Regions from separate parts of the Paenibacillus sp. 05T425 genome, predicted to be linked through region 3. Evidence: riboswitches for the same ligand, from Rfam matches in the RefSeq annotation. Region 3 holds a riboswitch; each other region holds the start of a gene.
The links. A riboswitch is a leader RNA that binds a small molecule or an ion and turns the genes downstream of it on or off. The one in region 3 is predicted to bind cyclic di-GMP.

Region 1 (10,841 bases), on a different contig from region 3:
TTGCAAGGGGCTCGAGGCTGGCCGAGAAGCTCGGCTGGATCGTCGACGAGGATCTGCTGCGGACGTATCCGCTCATCTCGTCGGGCTCGCTCGTGCCGAAGGCGGGGGATCCTGCCAGCTTTATGCTCGTGGACGCCATGAATCCGAAGCATGCGATTGCTCTTGCACCGCCTCGCGAAGCGGTGTTCTCCGCCGGCAAGCTGGTTGGCGGCAGGTGGAAGGAAGCGGCTGAACGTTTCGTTGCACCGGCTGCTTTGACCAGCTTATAATGTTACTCTTCAGAAGCACGGCCAGACATCAGTCAAGTTAGGTGTTTGGCAAGTGCTTTTTTTGTTTGCCTTCTTGGACATAATAGAAGCGCAGAACAAGGGATTATTTTCTATGTTGACATGAAACCAAATGGTTTCATATAATGAGAAGGCATCAGATTAGAAACCATTTGGTTTCATATCAATTGATTCCAGAGTGGACAAGCTCATTAAACATTGAACATTGGAGGTTATACTTATGGGAGACAACATTCATACACAGGACAAGCTGCCGGATATTCGCCAGACGGTCTTGTTGAAAGCGCCAATCGAGAAAGTATGGAAGGCCGTATCTACGGCAGAAGGCATAGCGGCATGGTTCATGCCGCCGAGTGATTTTCAGACGGAGGTCGGCTTCGAGTTTCATTTGAACGCAGGTCCATACGGTCAATCGCCTTGCAAGGTGACGGAGGTGGATCCGCCGAACCGTTTATCGTTTAATTGGGGCAAGGATTGGACGTTGACGTTCGAGTTGGCCGAGCTGCAGGGCGAGACGGAATTCACGCTCATTCACGGTGGGTGGACAGCTGGCATGGCGACCGAGTTCGGCGAACCGCATGACATCGTGCGAGGCAGAATGGAGCAAGGCTGGTCTGGCATTGGGCAGAAGCTCCGCGGCTATGTAGAGGAATAAGATGGCTGAACCGCTGCCGAAGCATGATGTGTTTCAAGCGATAGCCGATCCGACGCGGCGCAAGGTGCTTGAGCTGCTAGGCGATGAGGAACTGCCGCTAAACGCTATCAGCGGCCACTTCGCGATGAGCCGTACGGCCGTGTCGAAGCATCTCCGCGTCTTATCGGACGCCGGACTCGTGAAGGACCGGAAGGTCGGGCGCGAGACGCGCTACCGTCTAGACCCCGATCCGCTTAGAGAGCTGAAGCGCTGGCTGGCGTTTTACGAGCGCTTCTGGGATAACAAGCTCGCCGCGCTCAAGCGTTATGTGGAATTGGATGAATGATCATTGAAACTCGAATTGCCGAATGAACGTAAAGAAACGTTATTGAAGCCAAATGGCAAGAAACACCAACCGACTTCTTATAAGACGGTTGGTGTTTCTTGCAAATTCCGTATCTTATTGACGATCAAAAGGTTGAAAGGTATCATGGTAATAAATGTATCTTATACAATTCAATATAGGAGAAGAGGTAGCTACCACAAATGGACGATCAGCAATTTCTGAACGGTTGGGCCGAATTCAACCGTAAGAAATGGAACTGTGATGCAATAGTTAAAACCTTTAAAGCATCAAATTCAGATGCGTATTGTGATAGTTTAATGTTTCTTAATCATAACAAAAAGCTGTTTTTGCCTCCGCTTAATCCGTATCACCCTACTATTTTTCGCCCAACTCCAACGAATAAAGTACAGAAAATCGGAAGCCAGTGGCATGAGGTCTCAAAAGCATTCATTGAAAGTTTATATGAATACGCAGGGTCAGCCAATTTTTATTTTCCGCCTGAAATTACGGATATTCGCCCTTTTCTATGGCAAGGGTTCATAGCTGATATAAAGTATACATATTATGTGGATTTGCCTTATTCGGTAGAGAACATCAGCCCCTCTCTGCGCAACAAAATGAAAAAGGCCAATTCGTTGGGTTACTATTCTATTCGGACGGACGATATGGAGGCCGTTCACTACTGTTTATCCGGAACCGAAACGAGGAAAGGCTTTACCCATCAATTATCGGTTAAGGATTTATTGCTCGCGCAGCAATTGCTTGGAAGCGACAGGTTTCGCGGCTATGTTTGTTACTCCAATGAAGGTGAGCCTGTTAGCGCAAGCATCACCTTAGTATCCGGTGAACAGAACGCGATTGGATGGATATCCGCTTCCAAGAGCGAACACCTCAGTGATGGCATCGTACAGCAGCTGCAAAACCTTGAGTTTGAGGATCTGGACCAAATCGGGATTAAAACATTCGATTTCTACGGGGCGAATATTGAATCGGTTTCGGCGGCAAAGTCTCATTGGGGTGGGGACTTGCGGGTTTTTTACGGTATCAGACTGCCGGGCTACAAAGAGATTGTTCGGGCTGGTCGCGATTGGCTTGCGTTGAGTACAAAAAAAAGAACGGCCAGATAAACGGAAACAGAGCCCTGCCTGCACCATTGCGAATGGATGCTGACGGGGCTCTTCCGTATTTCTACTATTTAATAAAGAGTGTTAATGCTGAATAAGCTCTAAGTTCGAATAATCTTCTTGGGAGACGACTTGCGCTTCAATATTATGCTTCTTAAGACGATTGACGACGATGATCGCATCTTCGGACGTCGAATTCGACAACAAGATATAGATATCGCCGTTAAACGCAAGGCCGATGAAATCCGACTCGCGAAGCGAATCGTTCACTTGTTTGAGGAGCGCGCTGTCCTGAATGATATCCCTTGAAAGCGAAACGAGGGCGAAGCTTGCATTGTAATTGCGTTTCGCTTGCTCCCTAGAGCGTATAACGGCAAGGAAGACGTCAGGCTTAAGCACAGGCATGCCTTCCAGGTAACGCTCATGCTGGCTGAGGTATAGGCTGCGGATATTCCGGGATAGCGACGAGGCGATCAGTTCGTTATTAATGTTAATGTCGTCGAGCGTCGCGCCCGTGTTATCCGATTTTTTGGTTAGCGGCTTTAAATCGGCGGTGGATTGCGCAAACCATTCATACGTGCGGCGAATCCCCGTTTCGAAGCTGAACTTGGGCGACCAATCCAAAACTTTTTTTAGTCGGTTATTGTCGAGTCTTGAACGATATATATCGCCTGTGCGAGCTTTTTGCTTCTTGATTTCGGGGATCGGCCGAATGCTGCTCAATATGTTGACTAGATCATTGACTGATTGCTCCGTATCGGTGGACAAATTCATGATGCCGCTTTGGTCAGAAAGGCTTGCTTGATAAATAACATCCGCGACATCCTCCACGTATATGAAATCGCGGGTTTGGCTGCCGTCCCCGTAAATCACAAGCTCCTTGCCATCACGGATCCGTTCCATGAAAATGGATACGACTCCGCCTTCTCCAATCGATCCTTGGCGCGGTCCGTATACGTTGCTGAATCGGAAACAAATCGTATCCAATTGGTAAATTTCGTTCCACTTTGTGCAATAGTATTCCCCGAGAAGCTTGTTGATCCCGTATGGCGAGACGGGCTGACAAGGCATATCCTCATTTAGCGGAATCTGATCGTTCATTCCATAGACGGCCGCAGAGGAAGCGAATATGAGCTTCTTGGTTTTATATTTTGCGGCCAACTGCAAAATGTTGGTTAGTCCTAGGATGTTCGATTTTGTATCTGCGTATGGATTTTCCATCGAAGTGACTACATTGATCTGGGCAGCCAAATGCACAACAATGTCAACGTTATGGTTTTCGAAGATGGATTCACAAACGGTGCTCTCCACATCCGCGATGTATGATATATGGCGGAATTTGCAATTCGATATATGACCGGAGGTCATATTATCTATAATAATGACTTCATGTCCTTCGTTGAAAAACCTCTCAGCAACAAAAGAGCCAATAAATCCGTAGCCGCCCGTAATTAATATTTTCACGCTACCACCCCATTTTCCCTTCTGATTTTAGTGAAGAAGTCCGATTGCGGCTCTTTGGAGACCGGCGTTTTGCTATTATGTACGCTGCTAGAGTATTGTTAAAGATTGAGTCTAATAGGTGATAGCAGGGTCTACTTGACTATGATAATTGTTTAGGAAGAGGTTGTAAACAAGTTCTAATTTATGGCTAAACCCCTGTTGAAAATAAGTGTCGAATCTTATTCAAAATTAGGCTATGAATCTATTAAAACCTATTGCTTTATACCTATTAGTCTGGTAATATTTATTTAAATATTAAGTAACTTCATATACTCGATGTGTCGAAAAGGCAAACTGCGTGAAAACGCAGGACGCAAAGCTATAGGGGCTAAATGGGAAACCACACGCCAGCCAGATTCCGAAAACTTTTCAGGTTCTATTTTAGAACTTATGACATGTCATAAGTTCTTTTTCTATTCATCACACCAACATTTTCACTAACTTAATATTTGGAAACAGCGATAACGGCAAACCGCGTGAAAGCGCGGGACGCAAAACTACAGGGGCTAAATGGGAAACCATATGCCAGCCAGTTCCCGAAATGTTTTCAGGATGAAATAGGACAATCCTGAAATCTGGGATTGTCCTATTTATTTCATTCAGGATATGGAGGTAGTGAAAATGGGCATTTTCAGTAAATTAACGAAAAGCATGACCGCGATGGTGCTTGTAACGATTTTGAGCGGCATCGGTTTTTATGGACTATTCATCGAAGAAGCGAACGCTGCTAATATGATAAATGTTAAGACCTACGGAGCAAAGGGAGATGGCAAGACGGACGATACGTCCTCGATCAAAAAAGCGCTGGCAGAAGGCGCTGCGAAGAAAACGACGGTTTACTTCCCGAAAGGAACGTACCTGGTAAACCCGAAAGATCCGCTCGCTGTAAGCAGCAACACGAAAGTGCTCGGTGATGGCGCAACTTCGATCATCAAAGCTAGCACAAAAGATTTCGGCTGGGAATTAATGCGTGTATCGGGTAAGGATATTGAGATCAGCAACATTTCGCTCGACGGCAACAAACTAGTTAACCGTGTACTCGTTGTAAGCGGAGGAAGCGAACGCGTTAATATCAACAATTCGATTGTAGCGAATGCTTCCCACAGCACGAAAACGAGTAGCGATTACTTCTCGGGCGTGCTTTCGGGAATCCTTGTATACGGCAATACGAAAGCAATCACGATCGATAGTAATGAAGTGAAGAATATTGTTGCGCTCAACCCTACTGGTGGAAGCATGATTGCTAGAGGTATTTACGTAACAACGACTTGGGGCAAAAGCGAAGCTGCAGCAGCTAATGTATCGATAACTAATAACTATATTCACCATATCGGTCCTGCTGATGACGGCGATGGCATCTATTATGAAGATCCTAACATGGATGCAGGAAAAGGCACGGACACAAACAGCTTGATCTCGAATAACAAATTCGACAACAATGCCAAACGTGCTATTAAAATTTATGCACAAGGCATTACGGTAACTGGCAACCAAATTACGAATTCGTACCTGCAAAATAATTATTACAGATCGGGCTCGGATAAAGGGCTACTTGCTCCAGACATGTATTCGGCAATTAGCGTATACGGCAGCAACAACACGGTTAAACAAAATACGATTACAGGCTTAGGAAGCTTCTATGCTGCAATCGAGGTTGGCGCAGCGGAAACGGTTAAAAACATCGTTATCAGCAACAACAAAATTACTATGGGTGCAAAAAGCGTTCAAAAAGGCAAAACAGCCATTCGTCTTGGAAATATCAATAACTTCACGATTGACGGAAATGTCATTGAAAATGGAGAAAAAGCAATTTGGACGTGGCAAAACGCGGACAACGGTACGATTACAAATAACAAAATCAAAATGATAACTGGCGGAGGCATTGATTTAACGACATATCTTTCGCAGTTTTCTCAAAAAAATATCGTATGCTCGAACAACACAATCCAAGCTGCACAATTCACGGTTAAGCTCGCAAGCAGCAACTTTAACGTACAAGTTCTATAATAGTTTTGTAAACAACGAGACTTCGACATCTATTGTCGAAGTTTTTTTATTAACTTCTTTCATTATATAGAAGGAGTTATCCGTGAAAGGCACGGAAAATGTCGTTTCATTTTTATTTACTTGACGAGTCTTGAAGATTATAATACGAATATGCTTCAGGTGCAGGCAAACAGTTCTGGACTATGTTGGAAATTTTGTGGAAATAGCAAGTGACCATTGCATAAAGGAATGAGTATTTTTGACTAGACATAAAGGACTATTTGTTATTTCGCTTGATTTTGAATTGTATTGGGGCATACGTGATCTTTATGAACTAGATTGGTATAATAGTACGTTTGCAAAAGAAAGAGAGTTAATTCCTACCGTATTATCGTTATTCGAAAAGTATGGTATTCATGCCACATGGGCGACTGTAGGGCTATTGTTTTTTGAGTCTAAGGAAGAAATGATTAATAGCTTGCCGATAATTAAGCCTAGTTATATAAATCAAAATTTATCTCCTTATTCTTACTTGAAGAGTGAGCAGATCGGCGCAAATGAGTCATTCGATCCCTATCACTTTGCACCTTCGCTTATTCAACGGATTCGAACAACGCCATTTCAGGCGATATCCACACATACCTTTTCACACTATTATTGCAAGGAATCTGGTCAGACCGAGAAGGAATTTGTTGCTGATATTCACGCAAGCATCCAAATCGCCGAAAAACAAGGTATGACATTGGAGAGCATCGTTTTTCCAAGAAACCAAATCAATGATTCCTATTTGCAAGCACTGAATCAATTAGGTATTAAGTCATATCGAGGTAATCCGAAACATTGGATATACAAACATGGCTATAGCACCAATGATTCCCTGCCGTTGAGAGCTCTTCGTTTGCTCGATACGTATATTAATTTGTCCGGCAATCATTGTTATCGAATCGATGAAATAATGACCGAACTTCCCATAAACCTACCAGCCAGCCACTTCTTCCGCTCCTACTCTTCCAAGCTCCGCTGGTTAGAACCGCTTCGTATTAAGAGAATACTTGATGGAATGACCTATGCGGCTAAACACGGCGAAGTGTATCACCTCTGGTGGCATCCCTATAATTTGGCAAGTGATGCCAATGAAAATATGGATGTGCTGAACAGAATACTCGAACATTATCAACATCTGCAACATAAGTACGGGATGACGAGTTTGAATATGGAGGAGCTTTGTAATCAAGTATTAGCTAGTGCAAAGAGAGAGAAACGTTCTTCCTATCAATCGCAGCATTAATCCAAAACATGAGGTGAACGAATGGACATCCAGTTCTTAAAAGAGGCGAGCAAACGGTATTTTATAGTTATTTTATTAGTAATTGCATTATCTGTCGGAGGCGCATTTGCATTAAATACTTTCGTAAAGCCTACCTATCAGGCGAGTGTGAGTGTAGTGGCGAGTATAGCATCTTCAGGAGATGCAGGTATTTATAATGAGTTTTTAGCAAGCCAGCTGTTAACGGGTACGTATAAGGATGCTTTGAAAAGCTACTACATAGCAGGCAAAGTGAAAGAGAAACTCGGCAGCAATCTTACTGCAACGGAACTGCTGGGCAAACTGGAAGTGGAAACGAACGTAGACACGCTTGTTATCAAAATTAAAATAAAAGACGATCACGTAAAAGATGCGGTTGCTATTGCGAATGCATATGGAGAAACGTTTCTATCGGAGTCTAAGTCCATTATCCAGTATGCAAATATAACGATGTTGGACTTGGCAAGTATCGAACAAGCATCTGATCCTGTCAGTCCCAAAAAAGCGTTCAATCTCGCCATCTCCTTGTTTATAGGCGTTTTTGTGGGGCTAAGCATTGCTCTTATGCTGGAAGGGAAACGTCAGGAACGGAGAAGAAAGCGTTCAGAGAACACAAGCATCTAATCGATGATTACAAACGGAATAGAATGAGCGGGCGGGGTGGATTGGAAAATGATTAATTATGCGATTGTTGGCTGCGGCCATATTGCCAATAAACATATAGAAGCAATCGAGAAAACCGAGCAAGCAAGCCTTGTTGCTATCTGCGACACGAATCCCAATAGATTGAACCAGTATATGAACCAGACAGGCGTGGAAGGTTACGTGAACATCGATGAAATGCTGGAGCGACAGTCCAATATCGACGTGGTTTGTATTTGTACGCCTAGCGGTCTACACGCTCCGTTAGCCGTGAAGGCTGCTAAAGCAGGCAAACATCTCATAATCGAAAAACCGTTGGCGCTAACGATCGAGGATGCCGATGCCATTGCCGAAGCCGTGACGGTTTCGGGTGTCAAAGCAGCGGTTGTCCATCCGAATCGCTATCGGCCAGCAATTCAATTACTTAAATCGGCGTTGGAGAAAAACGTATTCGGAAAAATAAGCCATGTAAATGCCACGGTACGCTGGAACAGGGGACAGGCTTACTACGATCAAGCGCCTTGGCGCGGAACGAAAGCAATGGATGGCGGAGTGTTAATGAACCAAGCCGTGCATAATCTGGACTTGCTGCAATGGCTGTTCGGCAGAGTGGTTCAAGTAAAATCTATGGTCGATACGCGAATACGAAACATTGAAGCCGAGGACGTTGCCGTCGCCACGTTGCGTTTCGATAGCGGGGCCCTTGGCGTAGTGGAAGCAGCCACTACGATCTATGACAAGAACCTCGAGGAATCGATCAGTATATTCGGCGAGAACGGTTATGCGGTCATCGGAGGCGTAACCGCCAACTGGATCAAGCAATGGAAGTGCGATTCCATGAGCGATAAAGAGGTAGACTTGCTTAAGCAAAAGGTTGAGGCCGATCCGTACGGCGTATCGGGACATCAGCAAATTATTGAAGATATGGCCGAGGCTATTCGGGATAACCGCGAGCCAGCCGTAACGGTCGAGGACGGAAAAGCCGCGGTGCAGCTAGTTATCGATATTGTTCTTGACGGCAGCACCAGTCTACAAACGAATTAATCAGGAGGCGTCTTATACAATGGAAGCTGTTAAGCTTAACGAGTTAAGCGATAAATTGATAGAAAAGTTGCTCAATAAGTCGGCCGTCATCGGGGTTATCGGTTTAGGATACGTCGGCTTGCCTCTTGCCGTTGAGAAAGCCAAAGCCGGGTACAAAGTCATTGGATTCGATGTACAGCAGAAAAAAATCGATATGGTGAATAGCGGATATAACTATATCGGCGACGTCATTGACGAGGATTTGCGGATTATGGTCAAAAACGGGTCGCTCCGGGCTACATCGGATTATTCCTTTATAAGCGATGTCGATGCCATAGCCATATGCGTGCCTACTCCGCTTGATATTTACCAACAGCCCGACACGAGTTATGTGGAGAACTCGACGAAAGCGATATCCGAATACTTGCATCCGGGGATGCTGGTTGTATTGGAGAGCACGACATATCCGGGTACGACGGAAGAGCTGGTTAAACCGATCTTGGAAGCAACGGGGTTAAAATGCGGCGAAGATTTTTTCCTTGCTTATTCGCCTGAAAGAGTCGATCCCGGCAACAAGTTTTTTAATACCAAAAACACGCCTAAGGTCGTTGGAGGAATTACTCCGGCATGCTCGCAAGTTGCACAGACGCTCTATCGGCAAGTGCTTGACGGCGATGTTCATGCCGTATCCAGCCCCTCTATCGCCGAGATGGAGAAAATATACGAAAACACGTTTAGACATATTAATATAGCGCTTGCCAACGAAATGGCGATTCTGTGCGATAGAATGGGTATAAACGTTTGGGAAGTCATTGACGCTGCCAAGTCGAAGCCGTACGGATTCATGGCCTTCTATCCCGGGCCGGGTCTCGGCGGACACTGCATTCCAGTCGATCCGTTCTATCTGACCTGGAAGGCGAGAGAGTACAACTATCATACCCGCCTTATTGAGCTTGCAGGCGAAATCAACAATTCAATGCCCGAATTCGTTGTGCAGAAGATCGGCGAAATACTCAACAAGCATAAAAAATCGGTCAACGGCTCAACGGTTTATTTGCTGGGCGTCGCTTATAAGAAGGACATTGACGATTATCGGGAGTCCCCGGTACTTAAAATTATCGAGCTGCTGGAAGAACGCGGAGCATCCGTCGTCATCAGCGATACGCATATCGATACGTTTAGATATAACGGCAACCAATATGAGTGCGTGGAACTAACGGAGCAGAGGCTTGCCGAAGCCGATATTACGGTTATTACGACAGATCACTCGGGATTTGATTACGACCTAATCGGCCGGGCAAGCCAAAGCCTATTTGATACAAGAAACGGCATGAAATCGTACCCAAAACCGGATAACTACCATTTGCTATAAGCTGGAGGTTTGAAAACATGAGTTATTTCGCGCATGCGTCTGCCATTATTGACGATGGTGCCACGATTGGAGAAGGAACAAAAATTTGGCACTTCTCGCATGTATGTCCTACATCGGTTATCGGAAGCAATTGCAGCTTGGGGCAGAACGTATTCATTGCCAATAGCGTATCAATCGGCAACGGGGTCAAAATTCAAAACAACGTTTCCGTTTATGAAGGAGTCATCCTTGAAGATTATGTCTTCTGCGGACCGAGCATGGTGTTTACGAATGTAAGAACGCCAAGGTCGGCATTTCCACGCAATAGAAGCAGCGATTATTATAAAACAACAGTTAAGCGCGGCGCATCTATCGGCGCTAACGCAACAATCGTCTGCGGCGTAACCGTCGGGGAGTGGGCATTCGTTGCAGCGGGAGCGGTAGTCAATAAAGACATAGCCCCATACGAATTGTATGCCGGCGTACCTGCAAAGCGTTTGGGGTGGGTATGCGAATGCGGGGCTACTTTGCGCTTCTCCAATCATGAGGCCGTCTGCGGCGAATGCGATCGCGAGTATGCGATAGAGCAGGACTTGGTACGAAAAACGAAAGGGAGTTCACTATGAAACGCATTCCGAT
Region 2 (10,841 bases), on a different contig from region 3:
CTTTGGCCGACATCTCGGGAGCTGATGTTGCGCTTACGAACGGCGGAGGGATTCGCGCTTCTATCGATGCTGGCCCGATTACGAAAGGCGAAGTCATTACCGTTCTGCCGTTCGGGAATCAGATCGTGACGCTCAAAGTAACCGGCGCAGATATCAAAGCCGCGCTCGAGAACGGCGTCTCTGATTATCCGAATCCGAAGGGCGCTTTCCCGCAAGTGTCCGGCGCCGCTTTCAAAATCGACAAGGAAGCAGTCAAAGGGGAGCGCGTTCATTCCGTCACAATCGGCGGCAAACCATTGGATGAAGCCGCGACATACACCCTTGCCACGAATGACTTCATAGCTGCGGGCGGCGATGAGTACACCATGTTCGGCAAGTATCCGCAAGCCGGCATGTACGGCGCGCTGGATGAAGCGCTCATCGCTTATATTCAGAAGCTTGGCAAAGCAAATCCAACCATTGAGGGACGCATTAAGGAAGGAGTGAAACCCGCCACTCCTTCCCCTGAACCCGAGCCGAAGCCCGAGCCCGAGCAACCTGAACCGAAACCAGAACCTAAGCCTGAACCAAAACCCGAGCCTGCAGCCTCGGCCTACATCGTTGTAAAAGGCGATACGCTATGGGCGATTGCTAAGAAATACGGAACGACATGGCAGGTGCTTCGCGATCTTAATAAGTTAACGAATGCAGACCTCATCTTCCCGGGTCAAAAGATCATATTGCCTTCATAATGTAGCTTATACAAATGCAAAGGGCTGTTCCACGAGCGGATAACCGCTTAAGGAACAGCCCTTTAATTATTAGTCGTTGCTCTTATTTCTTCTGTGCAGAAAAGCGGATCAGAAATCCTAGCATTACGATTACCAATCCAGCCATGTAGAACGGCATGGTGCTGCTATCGCCTGTCTTAGGCAATGTATCAACATCCACTGAACCATCTTCCGGTGTCCCTAAGCCTATTTCTTCATCGTCTACCGTTACTTCTTCGTCATCCGTAGTTTGCTCCTCGCCATCTTCAGGCGCTCCGCCTTCATCCGGTGAGCCTCCCGGCACTTCTTCTTCATCAATAATCACTTCATCGGAAGGCGTCGGCGTTGGATCAGGTGACACTGTAGGCTCAGGAGTAACCGTTGCCTCCGGTATCGGAGTTCCCGTCGGCATCGGCGTCGGCGCCGGTGATGGCGTTACGACTGGTGTCGACGTTGGCGTCGCCGTTGGTGTCGCTGTCGGCATTGCCGTCGGTGTTGCTGTCGGCGTCTCCGATGGAGTTGCCGTCGGTGTCGGTGTTGCCGTCGGCGTCGCTGTCGGTGTCTCCGACGGTGTCGCTGTCGGCGTTGGTGTCGGCGTCTCCGACGGTGTTGCCGTTGGTGTTGCTGTCGGTGTCTCCGACGGTGTTGCCGTCGGCGTCTCCGACGGTGTCGCTGACGGCGTTGGTGTCGGCGTCTCCGACGGTGTTGCTGTCGGCGTTGGTGTCGGCGTTTCCGACGGTGTTGCTGTCGGCGTTGGTGTCGGTGTCTCCGACGGTGTCACTGTCGGTGTCGGTGTTGCCGTCGGTGTTGCTGTCGGTGTCTCCGACGGTGTTGCTGTCGGCGTTGGTGTCGGTGTCTCCGACGGTGTTACTGTCGGTGTCGGTGTTGCTATCGGTGTTGCTGTCGGTGTCTCCGACGGTGTCGCTGTCGGTGTCTCCGACGGTGTCGCTGTCGGCGTTGGTGTCGGAGAAGGCGTCGCCGACGGGCTAGGCGTTGGCGTCGCTAGCGGTATCTCCCCCTCGAAAGGTACCCAATGCGGCTGAATTCTGCCTTTCGTGAGCGAAGCTCCTACTAATATGCCGTCGATATTGCCGCTCGTTGCCGTAATATCAGCCTGCGGGGCTAGTAGACTGCCTTTTACCCCGCTATAGCCGAGCGTCAGCGCCGTAGCATCCGGGAAGTTAAACAATATTTTAGATTGGCGGTCTTTACCGTCAAAGCCAAAATAACCTTGCCACCCCATTGATCGAGTCGCACCCGTAACGTTAATAATCACTGTCGAGCCATTTGGAACGTCCAGCCATACCTCATTCAGATCATACCCTACTGTAAATACATTGAGCTGAGGGTCTGTTCCCTTTAAAGTCGTTTTATTCGAATTGTATTGATCTTTGCTTGTTGTGCCGTTGGTCGGCAAAGCTGCCAGCTCAGCGGACAAATTCAACAAATATTCAGCTTCTGCTTCAAAATCGATAGGTGCCCCTTGATGCTTATTGCCTCTTACGAGCGTGAAGGCCGATGTTGAATGAAGCGTTCCGTAGTAGGCATCGCCATAATCAATTTGACCATTCGTGAACTTCAGTTCTCCGCCCGCCACTAAGCCAATGTCTCCCGATGCATTCGCTCGATTGACGCCAAATCCGGTTATATCAATATCTCCTCCGGCCGCCAGTCCACCTTCGACTTGCTCGTAATACAGCTTAAAGTCACCGAGCATGAACACGTTGTAACTGCCTGCCGTACCGAGCACAGAGCTGTTGCCTCCGCCTGCTCCAAATACAAAAGCGTTGCATAGAATGCCGAAGACGATGACCCCAGTCACGACTAGTGATGCGCTCTTACGAAATGCTTTTCTCATGATATACCCTCCCTATCAAAAAAAATAAAAAAGACCGCACACGAATACGAGATTCATGGCGGTCGGACGATCATAGCGCCTTAGGCGCTGTAGACTCCAGACTTTGCGTCCCACTCTTTCAAATGGTTTGCTATTGGCATAATCGAACAATTCGTTCGTAATCTATGACTCTATCAAAAAGGAACTATACCTATTTTAGCTAATTTTGGTCGCAACCGCAATCCGCTAAATTATCTAACCCTATGTAAAATATACCCATGTATGTACATGGAAATGAACTTCAATTCCGCTCTCCATATGCCGATTGTTAATATAGGTAATAGGAACTATATCATGAAGCTGTGAAAAGAGGAATGATCCCATTGAAGCAACTAGATCCGCACCAACAAACTCCCGCAAGCGTATATCGTGCTTTCCTCCTCCAGCTCGTCTACAACTATGTATTTGGATCGACCGTCGCCGTGCTCGGAGTCGGGGGCATCATCATTTTCTCCACGCTTAAGCTGCCCCAAGGCGAAGGCTTCGTGCTCGGCGTCATCTTATTCGCTTCTTTGCTCATTATGCTTGCCTGCGAGCTGTTCGTATTCTATCGGCATGCAAAGCCGATTCAAGTCGCTTTCCTGTCCGATCAGCCAACAGCGGAGCAGCTTCGCAAAGCTTATATACAAACGCACCGCTTTCCGGTACTGTCGCTGAAGCGGACTTTCGGACCTCATCTGCTCGGCATATCGGTGCCGGCTATTGCAATGAGCTATATTTTCATCCAAATGGAATGGCTCTCGTTCCCTTATTATTATATCGGACTTGCTTCCGTTGGCGCGCTGCTCGTTGCCAGTATGCATGCCATGATTGAATTTTTCMTGACCGCACGGGCTATTCGACCTGTTGTCACCTATATGCGCAACAAACATGTAGCACTCTATGGGCAGGATCTGACCCTCGGCGGCCAAGTATTTGCTTCGATTCGCACGAAGTTTCTGCTAAGCGCTTTTTTAATCGGTACGCTTCCACTGCTCTTGCATAGTCTTGCGGCTCAGATCAGGCTTGAAGGACTGGACGGCGGGGGCACCTCCGCCTATTGGCAATGGGCCGGTATCATTCTTGTTATCGGCGTCTTCTTCTCCTTGTTCGGCGCCTCGCTCCTATCTCGCAATATTGAGGATCCGATCCACAAGCTCCAAGCTGCGATGATTGCCGTGCAGAACGGCCATTACGACACCCGCGCGGAAGATATTCATTCCGATGAATTTTCGAAGCTGGTCGCAGGCTTCAACCATATGATCGAAGGTCTGCAGGAGAGGGATGAGCGTAATAAGCAGCTTCACCAAAGCTACTTCTTCACGCTTGCTGCCGCGCTTGACGCGCGCGACACCTATACCGCGGGTCATTCGGAACGCGTTGCCGAATATTCCGTCGCGATCGGCGAGCAGGCTGGCTGGCCGCAAACCGACATTGAACTGCTGCGCAAGTCGGCTCTGCTTCATGACATCGGCAAAATCGGCATTCGTGACTCGGTGCTGTTGAAGGATGGCAAGCTAACGGACGAGGAGTTTAATCAGATTAAGGCACACCCGGGACTGGGCGAAAATATATTGAAGCAGATTGAGCCTGCGGACGCGATGGCCGATCTGCTTCCGGGCGTACGCTCCCATCATGAGCGCTATGACGGACGCGGTTATCCCGACGGGCTCGCAGGAGAGCACATTCCTCTGCTTGGCCGAGTTATTGCCATTGCCGACGCTTTCGATGCGATGACATCGGATCGGCCGTACCGTAAAGGAATGACTCGCGAGCACGCCCTAGCGATTCTGGAGGAAGGCAAGGGAACACAGTGGGATCCCGCCTTAATCGAGCTGTTCATTAATTCGCTGCGGCAAAACGAATAATAAAAATAAGAGCTTCGCGACCGGGCATTATGCCACGCGCGAAGCTCTTATTTATTGGAGCGAGCCTATTTTTTGATCAGACGGAAATCATCATAGTGGAAGCCTGGCGCAACGACGCAAGATACGAGTACCGGCTCGTCGCCGAGCGCTCTCGCCATCTGCCATTCGTTAGCCGGCACAAGCGCCTGTGGTTGATGTCCTGCGGAAATGTCCGGGCCCACAATAATTTCCTTACGGGTATGCGGGTCAGCTTCTGTTCCGCCAAGCGTGAGCAGCAACGGGCTTCCCGAATGCCAGAACCATACTTCGTCGGAGTAAACCGTATGCCAGTCCGAGAACTCCTCAGGATGCAGCAAGAAATAAATCGACGATGCGGCAAAACGCGGTCCCGAATACGGAGCGCCGAGCACCTGCTGCGGAATTTCAAAATTAGCTTTCCAAATTTCCTTGTACCATCCGCCTTCGACATGCGGCTTAAGATCAAGCGCATGCACAAGCGGCGACAGCTCCTTCACTGTTGCTCCCATCCCAATCAACCTCTCTCTGTTATGCTCTATTCTATTGAAAACTTTCATTCATTCTATCATATCGGAAATGCCGGTTCGCTGATTAATAGCAAAAAAATCGTTGCTAATTGATCCCACGGTTATAAGCCTTGAATTGTTCACCTATTCGACCAACAAAAAAATGGAATTGTCTATGATTTTAATCATTTATAAGATATACTTATAAATATAGCCGCAGGAGGTGAGCAGATGAGATTGACGATAAGCATGAAGCACAACCAAAGACCCGCGTTTCGCAACCGGTTCTTTAACCTGCTTATTATTTTGCCACTGCTGCTCACTGCACTGTTTGCTTACCAAGCAGGCAACAACTTCGAGTTGACGGCCGGCTCCAGCCGGTTCAATCCTGTTGCCCGCGCAACGACCTGCGCTGCTCTGAACGGGCGCTCCCCAAGCAAGCTGCTTCAGCCTATTCGCCGCAAGCCCGCGGCTTATAAGGTATCACTTGCCGTCTTATTTGGACGGCCCGCTTATTTATCCCCCTTAAGTCTGACCATCCTGCAGCGATTGAAGCGTTTACTGCTTAAGCCTATTAAATATACATCGGTCTACATTGGTTAGAACCCATTTTTTTGGTACAAACTACAAAAAAATGAGGAGGCAAACCCAATGAATATTAGAGAATCTGATTTGCCTGGAATCGGACGCAAATACCAGATTATTACGCGCGGAGGCGATAAGTTCGTCATTATCATTCATGATGACGGCCGACGTGAAATGTACCATTTTGACTATGAGGATCCGGATGACAGCATCTCCATGGTAACGCTTGAGGATGAAGAAGCTCGTCAGATTGCCGCTATTATCGGCGGAATGACTTACAAGCCGAAGGCGCTCGAGACGATTGAAGTAGCGCTGGATGATCTAACGATCGAATGGTACAAAATCGAGCCAAACGCCGCTTGCATCGGCAAAACGATCGGCGAGGCGGATATTCGCCAAACGACCGGCGCAACGATTATTGCTGCCGTCGAAAAAGAAGCTAAGCATATTAATCCAGGTCCCGACTATGTTTTCAAAGCAGACTCGACCCTTATTGTGGCTGGTGAACGGCAGAACCTTAAACAGCTTAAGCTCATGCTCCAAAACGGGAGTCGTTAATTATGGACCACATGGTGCTGGAGATCGGTCTCGCCGTTATACTCATCGCCTTGGTCGGGCTGTTAGCTTCAAAAATTCGTTTTTCGGTTATTCCTTTTTATATATTGATCGGTATGGCTGTCGGCCCTCATGCGCCTCACTTCGGCATACTAGACTTCAGATTCATTCACAGCGCTGAATTAATTGAATTCATGGGGCGCCTCGGCGTGCTCTTCCTGTTATTTTATCTAGGTCTCGAGTTCTCGGTTGGTCGACTCATGAAGTCTGGCAAAGCGATCGCGGTTGGCGGAACGATCTATATTTTAATCAACTTTTCACTCGGCTTATTGTTCGGATGGGTTAACGACTTTCCTATCGAGGAAACGATGGTCATTGCAGGTATAACGACCATCTCATCCAGCGCAATCGTAGCAAAGGTGCTCGTCGACTTAAAACGGACGGCGAACCCGGAGACAGAGATGATTCTCGGGATCATTATGTTCGAGGATATTTTCCTCGCGGTGTATATATCCGTATTGTCGGGTCTTGTGCTCAGCGACTCTTCGTCGCTTGGCGGTGTGTTGCTCTCGGCCTCTTATGCGCTTGGATTCATGTTGTTATTCCTCATTATTGGCAGGAAGGCTGCCCCGCTGCTTAACAAGCTGTTCAATATTCGCTCCAACGAATTATTCCTATTGCTCGTCTTCGGCTTCTTGTTCCTTGTCGCCGGTTTCTCCGAGACGATTCATGTCGCAGAAGCGATCGGCGCGTTGCTCGTCGGGTTAGTATTAGCGGAGACGACGCATATGAAACGGATCGAGCATATGATTTTGCCGTTCCGCGACTTCTTCGGCGCTTTGTTCTTCTTCAGCTTCGGTCTCACGATCGACCCGCTCGCACTCGGCGGTGCGGTATGGCTGTCGCTCGGCGCTGTCGGCATTACGCTGCTCGGCAACTTCGTTGCAGGCATGTTCGCAGGCAAGAGCGCTGGACTGTCGCCTAAGGCATCGTCCAACATCGGACTAACGATTGTGTCGCGCGGCGAGTTCTCGATCATTATGGCTAATCTGGGCAAAGCCGGCGGCTTGATGGAGCTGCTGCAGCCGTTCGCTGCGCTATATGTGCTGATCCTAGCCATATTAGGCCCGCTGCTCACGAAGGAGTCTAAGCTCATCTATAAAGGGCTGAACATGATATTCCGCTGGGAGAAGCGGAAGCTCGTGAAAGAGCCCGACCCGCCTGCCCCGCAAGGCGGCAAAGGGTAACTAAAGAGGCAGGCGCGACAGGTCAAGATGACTGCCGCGCCCGCCTCTTCTTTGTGCTTGTGTAGTATGCTCACATTCGCTACCTTCCCTTAGCGATAGAGATACTTTCTATCTCTATCTGCCCCTAACACACCCCGATTTGTTGAATAGAGCTGTTTTCTAGCTCTATTCCGCTCAGCTGACCCGCCGTATGCTCAATTTCGCCACTCTCCCTTACAGATAGAGATACTTTCTATCTCTATCTGCCCCTAACACACCTCGATTTGTTGAATAGAGCTGTTTCTAGCTCTATTCCGCTCAGCTGACCCGCCGTATGCTCACATTCGCCGCAATCCCTTGCCGATAGAGATACTTTCTATCTCTATCTGCCTCTAACACACCCCGGTTTGTTGAATAGAGCTGTTTTCTAGCTCTATTCCGCTCAATAGCCCCGCCGTATGCTCACATTCGCCGCTCTCCCTTGCCGATAGAGATACTTTCTATCTCTATCTGCCTCTAACACACCACAATTTGTTGAATAGAGCTGTTTTCTAGCCCTATTCTGCTCAGCTGACCCGCCGTATGCTCACATTCGCCGCTTTCCCTTAGCGATAGAGATACATTCTATCTCTATCTGTAACCAACACACCACGGTTTGTTGAATAGAGCTATTTATTAGCTCTATTCCGCTCAGTTGCCCACCGTATGCTCATATTGGCCGCCTTCCCTTAGCAATAGAGTTACTTTCTATCTCTATCTGTAACCAACACACCACGGTTTGTTGAATAGAGCTGTTTATTAGCTCTATCTGCTCAGCAGACCCGCCGTATGCTCACATTCGCCGCTCTCCCTTGCAGATAGAGATACTTTCTATCTCTATCTGCCCCTAACACACCCCGATTTTTTGAATAGCGCTGTTTTCTAGCTCTATTCCGCTCAGTTACTCCGCCGTATACTCACAATCAAAAATAGGCAGTTCCGACGTGGTCTATGCCCCGTCGAAACTGCCTTTTATATCGTTACCTGGCGCCTACGCTTGCACCGCCGAACTGCGCTTTGTGGAGGCGGCTGTAGATGCCGCCCGCTTCCACGAGTTCGTCGTGACGGCCTTGCTCGGTGATGCCGTCCTCGGTGACGACGACGATACGATCCGCATTCTTGATTGTTGCCAATCGATGAGCGATAACGAGCGTCGTGCGGCCGACGGACAGCTCAGCCAGCGACTGCTGAATAGCTGCTTCCGTCTCGGTATCTAGTGCTGACGTCGCTTCGTCAAGAATGAGGATTGGCGGATTTTTCAAAAACATCCGCGCAATGGCGAGACGCTGCTTCTGTCCGCCGGACAGCTTCACGCCGCGCTCCCCGACAACCGTATCCAGTCCATCCTTCTGCGAATGAATGAACTCTTCCAGCTTCGCGCGCCGCGCCGCTTCCATGATCAGCTCATCCGATGCGCCGAGCTTGCCGTAAGCGATGTTCTCGCGTATCGTTCCCGCGAACAGGAATACATCCTGCTGCACAATCCCGATCTGCTTGCGCAGCGATTCCAGCTTAATATCCTGAATGTCGTACCCATCGACGGAAATGCTGCCTCCATCGATCTCATAGAACCTCGGCAGCAAGCTGCAAAGCGTCGTCTTGCCTGCGCCAGACGGACCAACGAAAGCAACCGTCTCGCCGGCCCGAATCGTAAGATCGATATGCTCCAGCACCTTCGCTACGCCTTCGTAACCAAACGATACGTTACGGTAGACGATATCTCCCTGCAGCCCATCCACTTCAACCGCATTAGCCTTATCCGCAATATCAGGTTCGGTCTCCATCAGCTCCGTGTAGCGCTTGAAACCGGCGATACCTTTTGGATAGCTCTCGATAACGGCATTGATCTTCTCGATCGGTTTGAAGAAAATATTCGTCAACAGAACGAACGCAACAAAGTCGCCATAATTCAGACTGCCCTTCAACACATACCATGTTCCCGCGATCAAGACGAATACGGAAACTAGACGCATAAGCATATACGTGATGGAGGAGTTCATGCCGATGATTTTGTACGAGATCAGCTTCGCCTCGCGGAAGCGCAAGTTGTTCACTTTGAACAACTTTCTCTCATGCTTCTCGTTCGAGAACGCCTGTACGACGCGAATGCCGCCGACCGTATCCTCGACCCGCGCGTTGAAGTCGGCCATATCCGAGAACAGTCGATTCGCAGCTTTCGTCATCTTGCCGTTGAACAGCAGCACGAGCCATATAATGATCGGTACGATGATAAACGTAATGACAGCGAGCTCTGGATTAATGAAGAGCATAATACCGAACGCGCCAATGAGCGTCATAGCGGCAATGAACATGTCCTCCGGACCATGATGCGCAACCTCGCCAATCTCGAACAAGTCGTTCGTCATCCGAGAAATCAAATGACCCGTCTTCGTATTGTCGAAGAAACGGAAGCTAAGCTTCTGAATATGGTCGAACAGCTGCTTCCTCATATCCGTCTCGATGTTGATACCAAGCATATGCCCCCAGTAGGTAACCACATAAGAGAGCAGCGTATTAATCGCATATACAACGAGCAGCACCGCGCAAGCCGTTACGATGAGACCCCAATTCTCGTCGGGCAAAAGCGTGTTGATGACATAGCTGACCGCAAGCGGAAAAATAAGCTCAAGGACAGCCAGCAGCACCGCACAAAAGAAGTCGATGAAGAAGAGCTTCTTATACGGCTTATAATAGGCAAAAAATTTACGAAGCATCGGAAACTCCTTTTCTGTCGAATAAGCATAATCGCTTATGTAATTGATAATGATTTTCACAAGCGTAAACGGCTAACGGCGTCCTCTGGCAGCGTGCAGCATTCGTTTCGCGGTGAAATATAGGCATAAGGATAAGAGTGAAACTTATACTTCCTATATTTTAAAAAATGATATTAAATGATTCCAATACTGTCAACCTATTTACTTCCGGCTTCACTCATCCTACTAAGCTTCACGCTCCCCTTATTATCCCCTACACTCACATAAGTTACCGCTGCCCATCCATAATGAGGTTAAGCTCATTAAGTATGAAGCTAACCTCATATCTTCGGCATCATTTCATGTCTGCATAACAAAATAGTGAGCCAAACCTCACTCCCCATGAACCTAACTTCACGAAGGATGAGGTTTGACTCACTAATTCAGTACAACTGCACCAATCTGCTCTAAACAATGAGTTTTGCCTCATATAACAATGAGTCTCCTCACTCTCGATTCGTATGCATCGTGTATTTCGTATCCCTATACAGGGAGCAGTTGTACCTGCGCTTGCTTGCCGCTGGTTTGAATGCCTGACTGCTTCTTGCCCGATGTCTTCAAATCCGCTACAAGACGCTCCAGCAGCGCTTTCGCCTGCGCGCCCTCTTTGCCTTGTATACGAACGACTAGCTGTACGGCATTGCCTGCTTGCAACATCTTCTCCGC
Region 3 (10,841 bases):
CTTTGATTTCAGTAAGGGAGAAGTCTAGATTTTTGAGAATGACGATCCAATTCAATAAATGGGATTGGCTCGGATCGTAGGAACGATATCCCGTTTCAGCATCGATCGCCGACGGCTTCAGCAGACCGATCTCGTCATAGTGACGCAGCATTTTAGCAGTAACGTTGTTTTGTACGGCGAATTCACCAATTTTCAATCGATGACACCCTTTCATAAAGAACTCCGGCCGGAATTGCTTAACCTAACGATAAACCCTCCCCCTATGGGAAAGTCAATCTATTATTTTCCAAAAGCGTTTCCTATACTTCGACGGGTTGTTTGCAGCGCATGCAAGGTCTAAACTATACGCGAGCAACGATAATAACCGATGGATCGAACGAGGGGAGCAATCATTCATGAATCAATCCACATCAGCACAAACACCGAAGCTGCACGAAGTGTTCGATCAGCAGTTTCGAATCGGCGCAGCCGTTAATCCGAAGACGCTTGTCTCGCAGCGCGAGCTGCTGGCGCTGCATTTCAATAGCGTAACGGCAGAGAATGAAATGAAGTTCGAACGGCTGCACCCGGCCGAGGAGCGGTATACGTTCGAGGAAGCGGACCGATTAATGGAGTTTGCGAAAACGAACGGTATGGCAGTAAGAGGGCATACGCTCGTATGGCACAACCAAACGTCCGATTGGGTGTTTGATAACGGTGCGGGCGGCTTAGTTGATCGCGATACACTGCTTGCACGAATGAAAGCGCATATCGAAACGGTAGTTGGGCGTTATAAGGGACAAATCTATGCATGGGACGTTGTGAATGAAGCAGTGTCTGACAGTGGAGATGAGCACCTTCGTCCGTCCAAGTGGCTGGACATTATCGGCGATGATTTTATTGCCAAAGCGTTCGAGTACGCACATGCGGCTGATCCTGACGCGTTACTCTTTTATAACGATTATAACGAGTCAGTGCCAGCTAAGAGAGAAAAAATTTACGCGCTGGTCAAGTCGCTTAAGGAAAAAGGCGTGCCGATCCACGGCGTTGGCCTTCAGGCGCACTGGAACCTGACGCATCCGACGCTGGACGATATTCGTGCAGCTATCGAACGATATGCGTCGCTAGGACTGCAGCTGCATATTACGGAAATGGACTTATCGGTATTTGCCTTCGAAGACAGACGCACGGATCTTACCACTCCTACGGCTGAGATGATGCAGTTACAGGAGGAAAGGTACGGTGATATGTTCCAGTTGTTCCGGGAATATAGCGATGTACTGACAAGCGTTACGTTCTGGGGAGCCGCTGATGACTATACGTGGCTGGATGGATTCCCGGTTAGGGGTCGTAAGAATTGGCCGTTGCTGTTCGACACGAAGCATCAGCCAAAGGGCTCGTACTACAAAGTGATTAGCCAAACGGCGGAAGCGCTTGAAGGCTAATAGCTAGTGAGACGGTAAACAGTGAAAGACGGCCGCCATCCCTATATTAGGGAAAGGAGGCCGTCTTTCGTTTCCCCGCGTTAGGATACGAAGCCAAAGCCGAGGATCGTAAACCTTTTGCACGCGTGATTGGGCGACATCTCGATTTCCACCGTGTGCTCACGCGATTCTTGCTCCGTATACAAGATGACTACATGGCAATGGGTCCATTTGATTGCCTGTGGGTCGACGACTTTCACAATCTCGCCGTCAACGTAAATGTTAGCGCTGCCGTAATCGTCGCTTCCTGAATCTTTGTAGACCAAGAGGAGACTTTTGCTGCGAATCGTCATCGTAAAGTTGTGGTTACTCGAATCTGCCGTATGCATCCAATTGTTAGGGAATTGAGGCGTGCCGTACGGATGGTCGTCCATCTCCGCCATTTGAAGTTCGGTATCGATTGCGTCGAAGCCTCCTTCCGATATATTGGCTATGCTAGAGCCGTTGGCCCGATCCAACAAACGGACATGGACGAAGTCATTACCGATTACCGGCGGCTTGTCGATCACAATATGTTCATGATCCATGGCGGAACGGTCGGTTTCGGCGAACAGCCAGCCTAGACAATCGGCCATGATTGTATGACCTGCATTGGTCGGATGGTAGATGTCGCTGAAAAATTGCTCTTTGGTAATGATGTTCCCCTCGTCTTTGGTTATCTGAAATTGGTCCACCACCGCATCTTTTATGCTTACCATGGGAAGCTCATAATGATAACCAACGGGCGCAAGCCGATCTTGCAAATTCCAGTCGCTTTCGAACACACTGAACAATAGGATGACGGCTGGAGCGTTGTCAGCAGTCAGTGCTTTTAATACCAGGCTTTCGTAACAGCTCCCTTCCGTTTCGTCGTCGGCGTCATTGACTGCAAATTCCACAATGACGATATCAGGGCGTACGGCTCCATCTCTCAGAACATCCCTCTGATAACGAATCATCCCCAGCTCGGAGGGCGTGCCGCCGAGTCCAGCTTTGACGAAACGAATAGAATCGCCGCCGTCCTTTCCGAACATCGACTTGAAGGTGGAATATGACCGATGAGCATAGCAGTCGGTATGGAGCGGATTGGCTCCCGCGCCGTGAGTAATGGAGCCGCCAATGTAGGCAATCGTAATCTCTTCGCCTCTTTTCGCTTTTTCGATAGCGGTTTTTAATCTCCTGTTGTTTCCTTTGTTTAATAGCGATTTGGCAATTAAATCGTTGTATGTTTCGTCTGTCATAGATAATCTCCTCTCTTTTAAATATGATCTTAAAACGAATGGGAGGATAAGAAAACCTGCTGAATCATAGCTGTATCGGGGTTGAACAGATTGGCAGTAGCAGGAATATTGCACCAAATATAATCGGTCGACAATATCGAACAAAGGAAGATTGTGACAAAATGATGATTTCTTAAAAAAATTAACGAAATCTCTATTTCAAATCTATTGATCTCTGAAATGTAAAATAGTAGAATGTTCCTATTCGCTGTAAATGTTTACTAATTGTATCGATGAACTTTCCTAAAATCACATAATGCAAATCCGTCGAAAGACGAGAGACGCAAAGCTATAGGGACTACTTCTCAAAAAGAAATGTCAGCCAGTTGCAAAAGATTTAGCAGAGGCATGTCTATGGTCGTCCATAGGCATGCCTCTTTGCTTACAACAAAAAAGAGAGAATAACGAAATAGGAGAGAGTGGAGACAATGAGCGAGCAAGAGATGAATATCCGGACCTTATTTCCAAGCGACGACGGCAACGAGCGACAACGAGACGATCTTATAGCACTATTCAGGCAAATCGTAGAAGGGGTCGATGCTTTAAAGGATCCCGATTCCGTTAATTTAAAAGGAACGAAAGATAGAGGAGCTACTTTCTATCAGGATTTAACGAAGAACAGCCGCATTCCCGTTAGCGGAAGCACGCAAAATGAAGTGAACGGCGAGCTGCTCAAGCTTCTGCACGGTCATCCCTACCATACGAAATACTTTTTGACTAATATTTTGCCCATGGCCAGTATTCCGGGCATCATGGGAATGCTCACCGCTTTTATGGTGAATGGCAATAACTTGTGGGACGTATACGGACCTGCCGGAGCGGAGGCCGAAGTCAGAGTCGTTGCCATGATGTCGGCGCTGATTGGTTATGACCCTACGGCAAGCGGCGGATATACGACTTGGGGCGGGCAAGGGGCCATCTTTACGGGACTTCGACTAGCCATTAATAAATATGACGCCAAAGCTGCAAAAGCAGGCGTACCTGACAACTTGTTTGCCTTCTGCTCGGAAGCGGCTCATTACAGCCTGTTCAAATCGATGGAAGCAACGGGTCTGGGCAGCAATAACCTGATCAAAATCCGTACGCGAGAAGACAGCTCCATGGATGTTCGGGATCTCGAAGAGAAAGTGGAGAGCGTTATTTTAAGCGGAGGCGTCCCTGTGTACATTGTGGCAACGACAGCGACGACGGATGCGATGGGCATCGATAATGTCGAGGAAATCTTGGCTGTGTCAGAGGAACTAGCGACAAAGCATGGCATTCAAAGGCCGCATATCCACGCGGATTCAGCGCTGGGCGGATTTTTTGCCTTCTTTAACGATTACGACTTTGAAGGAAATCTACATAAATTCGATACTGAAACACTATCTGCGCTTCAAGCGATAAGGGAGAGAATGAAGCATTTGGGATTGGCGGATTCGTTGTGCTTTGACTTCCAGAAGCTCGGTCAAACGCCGTACTCCACGAGCTTATTCCTTGTGAAGCGGGCATCCGATCTCAAGCTGCTTGATTTGGAGCCGGATGAAACGCCGTATGTTGGACATCGGGGTTATGGGGATTATCATACGAGCTATACGCTGGAATGCTCTAGAATGGGCAGCTCGATCAGTATTTTAAGCGCGCTAACGGCTTTCGGCATCGAAGGTTATCAGAAGCTGCTCGCCCAATTCGTCGAAGTCAATATAGCGTTCAGGAAGACGTTGGCTGCCGAAGTTCCCGAAGCCGTCATCGTCAATCCGCTAAATCCGGGCATTATCACGCTGTTCCGTTTGTATGCAGATCGTAAAAACGGCTATCACGCGGAATACGAGGGGCTCCGCAGCTATGCGGAGATTGAGCGCGAAAATAAGCTGAACGAGCTATTGTTCGAAATATTGGGCAGAGACCGCGGAAAAATGTTTTTCGGAGATACGAAGAAGCATCTCTACGTGCCAACCGCGGACCGGGCGGGTCAAATTGCGCTGTATGCGGCTAAGTTATTCGTCATCTCTCCGTACACGCAAACTTCCGATGTCGGTGCAATCGTTCACTATTTGAAACAAAAAATCGCTGAAACGTATGCCGCTTTTGATCGGCTATCCACGAAGGAGAACAACCATGAAGAAATCTATTCTTAAATTGAATTGGTTCAGAGAACATCTTGCTGTCAAAATCTCGGTCAGCATCCTGCTGCTGCAGGTCGTGACATGCGTAGCCTTTGCTCTGTCCGGCTATATGACGCAGAGCAACCTCTCGGAGAAGCTTCTGGAGCAATTCGATAAGCGGCTCGCGACGGATATTCAAATCGCGTCGAACACGCTCGCAGCCATTCCGGGAAGCGATATTCAACTGACAGGGGCGGACGATCCGAACTACGCGATAATCAAGACGGAGCTCGAGAAGCTCCAGACCGTTCATAGCTTGGAGAACATTTATATTTTATCCAATACCCAGGATGAAGAACGGATTCTGATTTTGTCGGGCGTCCCTGACGACTTCGGAACCGCTTATCCGTTTACTGATGAAATGAGGGAAGCCATTGCTTCCAAGAAAACGATGTTCAGTCCGATTTACGACGATGAATACGGCACGCATAAATCTATCTTCGTGCCGCTGACCGATAAATCCGGCACCGTGTACGGCATCTTGGGCATCGATCTCGATGCTTCCGTTGTGCCTGAGACTGCATCCAGCTCGAACTGGATGACCATTATCATTTCCGTCATCGTCTTCGTAGTCGGCAGCGTGATCGCCGTTATTATTAGCCGAATCATTACGAATCCGCTTCGCAAACTGATGATTGCAGCCGAGAAAGTAGCGGCCGGCGATATGAGAAGCCAGTTCTCGATCGACAGCAAGGATGAGATCGGCAAGCTGGGTGCCGCTTTCGGCATCATGATTACGAGCTTAAAAACATTGATCGAGCAGGTCATCGCTTCGTCCGCCCTTATCGGGGATACGAGCAAGCATCTGAAGCAATCCGTGAATGAATCGACGAATAGCGCGCAGCAGGTGGCCGAATCGACGAGCAAAATGACAGAAGGCATTACGGAGATCGTGCAGAGCGTATCCGAAAGCCACTCGAGCATTCATAACATTGATACCGACATCAAAGAAGTATCGGCAGGCATGAAGGAAATTCAAGAAATCGCGTCCGAGGTCCATTCGCAATCGGAGCAGGGGCAAGAGCTTGTCGATCGTACCCTCCAACAAATGGAGACGATCAAGCAGGCGATGCAGCAGTCGCAGCAAGCGGCAGCGGCGCTGGAGACACGTTCCAATGAAATCGGAGAGATTATCGGCATTATAACCGAAATATCGACGCAGACGAATCTGCTTGCGCTTAATGCTTCGATCGAGGCGGCACGGGTCGGCGAGCTCGGAAGAGGCTTCGCGGTCGTTGCCGAGGAAGTCAAGAAGCTGGCAACGCAGTCCGCTCAAGCGGCGCTGTCCGTTAACGAGCTCGTCTCGAGCACGCAATCGAACAGCCATCTGGTTAAGCAAAGCATCGAAGAAGGAACGAAGGCTGTCGAGCTTGGCCATTCTTGGATTAGCGGTACCCACCAAAACTTCAAGCATATATATTCGGGCGTTTCAGAGTTTACCGTCCACACGAACCATATGTCCGGCTCGCTGGAGAAGGTAGAGCATTCCTTCGTACGCATCACGGATGCCATGCAGCAAATTAACGGGGTCACGCAGGAGCAGGCAGCCGGCACGGAAGAGGTTGCTGCGTCCGCTCAACAGCAAAGCGCGTCCATGCAGGAAATATCGGCTGCCATCCAGCAGCTGTCGTCTCTTTCGGTTGACTTGAACGAATCGGTAAAGCCGTTTAAGCTGTAGTAGTATCGTTCGAGCACGCTGAGCCCTTCCGCCTTCGAGCGGGAGGGCTTTTTATTGCGAAGAAACTTTCTGTTTATGAAACGAGGACTCGAAACATGTCTGATGTGACCTTTTACCGCCATGAGGCGCTGCCTTTCTTGGAAGCTAAGCGATGTCTGAAGAGCGATCTAGCGTACCAAAAACATTTTCATGAGGAATATTCGATCGGGTTGATCGATAAAGGCGTGACGAACGCTTGGTGCGACGGAACCATGCACCGGGTCGAGGATGGAAAGGCAATCAGCTTTCCGCCGATGATGCTGCATGCCTGCCAGCCGGAGACGGGAATGGAGTGGAATTACAAAATGCTCTTCGTCAAGCAGGCTTGGTTAGAGCAGCTTGACCTTGAACAGCGGGAGCGCGATCAGCTTCATATCCCGTTTCTATTGGCCGAGGACAAAAATAGAGTCTGTCGCTATCGCATTAACCAAACGATGGAGGCTTTTATGGGAAACGGTTCTCCTCTTGAAATCGAGACGGCTATGATTGAGCTGATACATGATCTCGTTAGTCAGAACGCGTCAGATTTGGTGCATGAAATACAGCAAGGCAAGCAGGATCAGAAGTACGTCAAGCTTGTACAGGACTATATGCATGAGCATTTTACAGAGAAGCTGACGATGGAGGAGCTCGAGAACGTAACGGGAATAAGCCGATTTCATCTCATTCGGTTGTTTAAACGATGGAATCATCTGCCTCCTCATGCCTATCAGAATCTGCTGCGCATTAATTATGCCAAGGCCGAATTGATGAAGCGGCGACCGATTGCCGACATTGCAACCGATGCGGGATTTTATGACCAGAGCCATTTTGCGAGAACGTTCGGCAGGATTGTAGGAGCAACGCCATACTCTTACGCGTTGTCATCTTAATAACAAAGAGCAATTTTGTACAATACCGTCATCCCTCTACTCCGTACAATGGAAGGAACTTGAGTAGGGGAGAGATGTTGTATGCACCATGAATCGAATTTGGAAAAACAATTTTCAGCGGCTCTAAAGTCAATCGCTCGCCGTGAAGACCTGAAAGCTTACGTAGAGCGGACACCAGAGCTCTATATGCTGCTTCAGCAAGCCGCTTCTCGGTATGTTACGGGTGAAACCCGACAAGAGGGAGTTGCCGCTAGCCGCCGGCTGGCCCGGGAAGGGTATAAGTTTTCCATCGAATATATCGGTGAAAATACGACGGATGCTGACGAATGCGAAGCGGCTGCTGCGGAGATGAAGGCGCTCATTCAAGATTTGGGGCGGGCCGGACTTCCAGCTCGCGTATCCTTCGATCTGTCGCATATCGGGCTTTCGTTGGATAAGGAGCTTGCTTATTCCCATCTGATGGATGTGGCAGCCTATGCCGGAACTGTAGAAACGGAGATTGAGTTATTCATCAGCATGGAAGAGTCCAGCAAGACGGAGGATATACTATCTGTCTACACAAGCGCTGCAGCAACTTATTCGAGCATAGGCATTACGTTGCAAGCTCATTTGAATCGAACGCCGCAGGATTTGGAAGCTCTAGCTGATTCGCCACGTCGTGTACGGATCGTGAAAGGCGCTTATCAAGAACCGGAAGACCGCGCAATCCATCGGTCTCCTGCTCTTAATGAACGTTATTTGGAGCTTGTGGAAAGCGCCATTCGCCAAGGCCATTACGTATCGATTGCTACCCATGATGAAGCGATTGTGGATGAAGTGCTGAAGAACGGGTGGCTGTCTCATGGCAATGCCGAATTCGAGATGCTGTACGGTATTCGTCCGGAGCTGGGAAGCAAGCTGCAGGCAGACGGGCACTCGGTTAGAATCTATCTCCCATATGGCCATGAATGGTATTTGTATCTGTGCCACCGGATTGCGGAGTACCCGCCGAATCTGTACCGTGCGGTAATCGACATTGTGAGTAAACGCATTTGAATCGTGTTTGATATTGAAAAACCGGTCACTTCAGAGTGGCTGGTTTTTTTATGGGCCGAATATCGCCGTACCCTAGGCGATTGCCGTGCGGCAAGGCGGGAAATGGTACGCCTATAACCGCGATTGTACCTTTACGGAACAGGTGACTGTCGGTATCCTATTCAAGAAGTAGATGAGTTGAGGTTTGCTGCCTAATCCATCATAAGCAACTGTAGCGGACAGTTGTTTTTTTATCTTAGCAGTATTGCGATTTGAGGTATAATTAGTTATGATAGCGCTCTCAATGTTGAACCGGAAGGAGGCCTTGCCTTGCCTAAATATTCACGGGTGTTCAGACGGTTTCTCATCTCTTACATCATTATTCTGATCATTCCAAGCATTGCGGGTTATATGTCGTACAAGACCGCGATAACCGTGACGGAATCCGTCTCGATCGAGAACAGCGTGACGCAGCTCCAGAAGAGCAAGGAGCTATTGGAACGTCGTATGGCAGAGGTTGAAGGCTTCACTAGGCAGCTTGCGATCAACCAGGATTTGAACATTTTGATGAATGAGAACGGATCGGGCGACGCGTCCAATGTGTATGGGATTTGGAAAATGATGAGGAACGTCCTCACGTTCGGCCAAACGAATGATTTCCTGAAGCATTATTATGTTTATTTGAGCAACTATAATGTACTTTTGACGCCGGGTTCGGCTTATTTTCGGCCGGAGCATTATTATGAAAGCTATCATTACGAGGATATGCCGTTCGAGAAGTGGAAGAGCACGGTTCTAGAAGGAACTCATCGGAGCGAGATGATACCGTTAAGCCCGTTCATGGACAATAAGAACGAAACCTCGGTCGTGACCTATATGCAGTCTCTTCCGCTCGACAGCTTCACGGGCACGTCGCCCGCCGTCGTCGTCGTAATCATCGATCAGCAGAAAATTACCGATTTACTGTCCGGCATAACGGACCGTTACGGCGGATGGGTTCATATTTCCGACGCGGACGGACATACGGTTGGCTTGCAGGGTACGGATGAAGCCCATGTCGGCCTGCTATCGGCGGACGACAGCTTCGACGGGGAGAAGCTGAGCCAATTTTACGAAGACGATCTCGTCATTACGATTCGCTCCGACTCGACCAATTGGGTCTACAGAGCCGGTATTCCAAGGCATGTGCTGATGGAGAGCGCGAACCAGATCAAATACATTACGTGGTCCGTAACCGGTGTCGCGCTGTTCGTAGGCGTCGCGGCGGGTTTGCTTCTTTCGTACCGGAACAGCGCTCCGATTATTCGGATCGTCGGCGTTATGAAGGAGCAATTCGGGCAAGAAGGGCAATCGGAACGCAACGAATACGATTTTCTGCACGGCAATATTTCGCAGATGCTTACGAATAACAGACGGCTGGAGTCCGAGCTGCATCGGCAAGCGCCGCTCGTGCGAGACGCTTTCTTCAAGCGTCTGCTTGCGGGCGAGTTCCAGACGAGGGATGAAATTATAGCGGCTGCCGTTCAGGCGAACGCCGGATTGACCGGCGATACGGGGTATGTCGGTATAATGCAGGTGAACGGTTACTCGTTGATGGACAACGTCGAGGTTCTGAACGAGCTGAACGCGGCTCGTCTTATTTTGAAGCAGGCCTTGATCGACACCGGAAGCTCGGTCCGCATGACGGATATCGGCTCAGACAAGATTGTATTCCTATTTGCCTATATGGATAAACCGACGGCGGTCGAGATCGGCAAGGATGAAGTGACGATGACGCTGGATCGCATATCGCGGCTTGCTTTTGAGGAGTACCGGATCTCGACGACCGTAGCGCTTGGCGGCATGTTCCAAGCGGTGACGGAAGTGAGCCAGTCGTTCGAGCAGGCGAAGCAGACGCTGGACGTGGCCGTACATCAGAACAGGAAAGAACTGAGCTGGTTCGAGGATACAAGGCAAGAGAGCTCCACCTACCATTATCCGCTCGAGCTGGAGCTTCGTTTGATCGGCACCGTTCGTGCCGGAGAGCAGGAGGAAGCAGCGCGGATTTTGCATACGATCATTTCGCAAAATACGGTGCATAGGGAGCTTTCCTATGAGATGAAGCAGCAATTGGCGGGTGAAATGAAAGGAACGTTCCTGAAGCTGCTCGACCAGAAGGTATTCATCGAATCGGAATCGTTCGAGGAAATGAAGAACCGAATTATCGCCATCCAGCCGGCAGAGCCTCTGGAAGCGATTCAAGTCGAGCTGGCTGCCGTTATGAATGTGCTATGCGAAGTTGTTCGAAGCCGCAAGAACGATAGCCATACGCGGACGATCGAGCAGATTAAGAATTATATTGAATCGGCCTATACGGATTCCGCGCTGACGTT

Region 1: linked by a shared signal. The riboswitch ahead of AC1DF0_RS05480 (glycosyl hydrolase family 28-related protein) and the one ahead of AC1DF0_RS07380 (pyridoxal phosphate-dependent decarboxylase family protein) in region 3 are both predicted to bind cyclic di-GMP.
Region 2: linked by a shared signal. The riboswitch ahead of AC1DF0_RS21050 (choice-of-anchor A family protein) and the one ahead of AC1DF0_RS07380 (pyridoxal phosphate-dependent decarboxylase family protein) in region 3 are both predicted to bind cyclic di-GMP.

Annotation. Positions count from the first base shown of each region.
Region 1 is NZ_JBFTLA010000002.1:366,712-377,552, forward strand. It holds gene AC1DF0_RS05455 (amidohydrolase family protein) at 1-269, shown strand, start outside; gene AC1DF0_RS05460 (SRPBCC family protein) at 508-942, shown strand; gene AC1DF0_RS05465 (ArsR/SmtB family transcription factor) at 944-1,267, shown strand; gene AC1DF0_RS05470 (hypothetical protein) at 1,468-2,394, shown strand; gene AC1DF0_RS05475 (NAD-dependent epimerase/dehydratase family protein) at 2,476-3,855, opposite strand; cyclic di-GMP riboswitch class I at 4,173-4,257, shown strand; cyclic di-GMP riboswitch class I at 4,351-4,435, shown strand; gene AC1DF0_RS05480 (glycosyl hydrolase family 28-related protein) at 4,516-5,901, shown strand; gene AC1DF0_RS05485 (polysaccharide deacetylase family protein) at 6,140-7,168, shown strand; gene AC1DF0_RS05490 (YveK family protein) at 7,190-7,810, shown strand; gene AC1DF0_RS05495 (Gfo/Idh/MocA family protein) at 7,859-8,872, shown strand; gene AC1DF0_RS05500 (nucleotide sugar dehydrogenase) at 8,892-10,223, shown strand; gene AC1DF0_RS05505 (acyltransferase) at 10,241-10,828, shown strand; gene AC1DF0_RS05510 (DegT/DnrJ/EryC1/StrS family aminotransferase) at 10,825-10,841, shown strand, end outside.
Region 2 is NZ_JBFTLA010000009.1:107,242-118,082, forward strand. It holds gene AC1DF0_RS21045 (5'-nucleotidase C-terminal domain-containing protein) at 1-731, shown strand, start outside; gene AC1DF0_RS21050 (choice-of-anchor A family protein) at 814-2,607, opposite strand; cyclic di-GMP riboswitch class I at 2,662-2,749, opposite strand; gene AC1DF0_RS21055 (HD-GYP domain-containing protein) at 2,970-4,493, shown strand; gene AC1DF0_RS21060 (cupin domain-containing protein) at 4,559-5,020, opposite strand; gene AC1DF0_RS21065 (hypothetical protein) at 5,249-5,620, shown strand; gene AC1DF0_RS21070 (cation:proton antiporter regulatory subunit) at 5,669-6,160, shown strand; gene AC1DF0_RS21075 (cation:proton antiporter) at 6,163-7,404, shown strand; gene AC1DF0_RS21080 (ABC transporter ATP-binding protein) at 8,403-10,136, opposite strand; gene infC (translation initiation factor IF-3) at 10,659-10,841, opposite strand, start outside.
Region 3 is NZ_JBFTLA010000003.1:125,368-136,208, forward strand. It holds gene AC1DF0_RS07365 (diguanylate cyclase domain-containing protein) at 1-196, opposite strand, end outside; gene AC1DF0_RS07370 (endo-1,4-beta-xylanase) at 396-1,424, shown strand; gene AC1DF0_RS07375 (SGNH/GDSL hydrolase family protein) at 1,505-2,683, opposite strand; cyclic di-GMP riboswitch class I at 2,970-3,056, shown strand; gene AC1DF0_RS07380 (pyridoxal phosphate-dependent decarboxylase family protein) at 3,151-4,839, shown strand; gene AC1DF0_RS07385 (methyl-accepting chemotaxis protein) at 4,820-6,544, shown strand; gene AC1DF0_RS07390 (AraC family transcriptional regulator) at 6,640-7,455, shown strand; gene AC1DF0_RS07395 (proline dehydrogenase family protein) at 7,537-8,490, shown strand; gene AC1DF0_RS07400 (helix-turn-helix domain-containing protein) at 8,800-10,841, shown strand, end outside.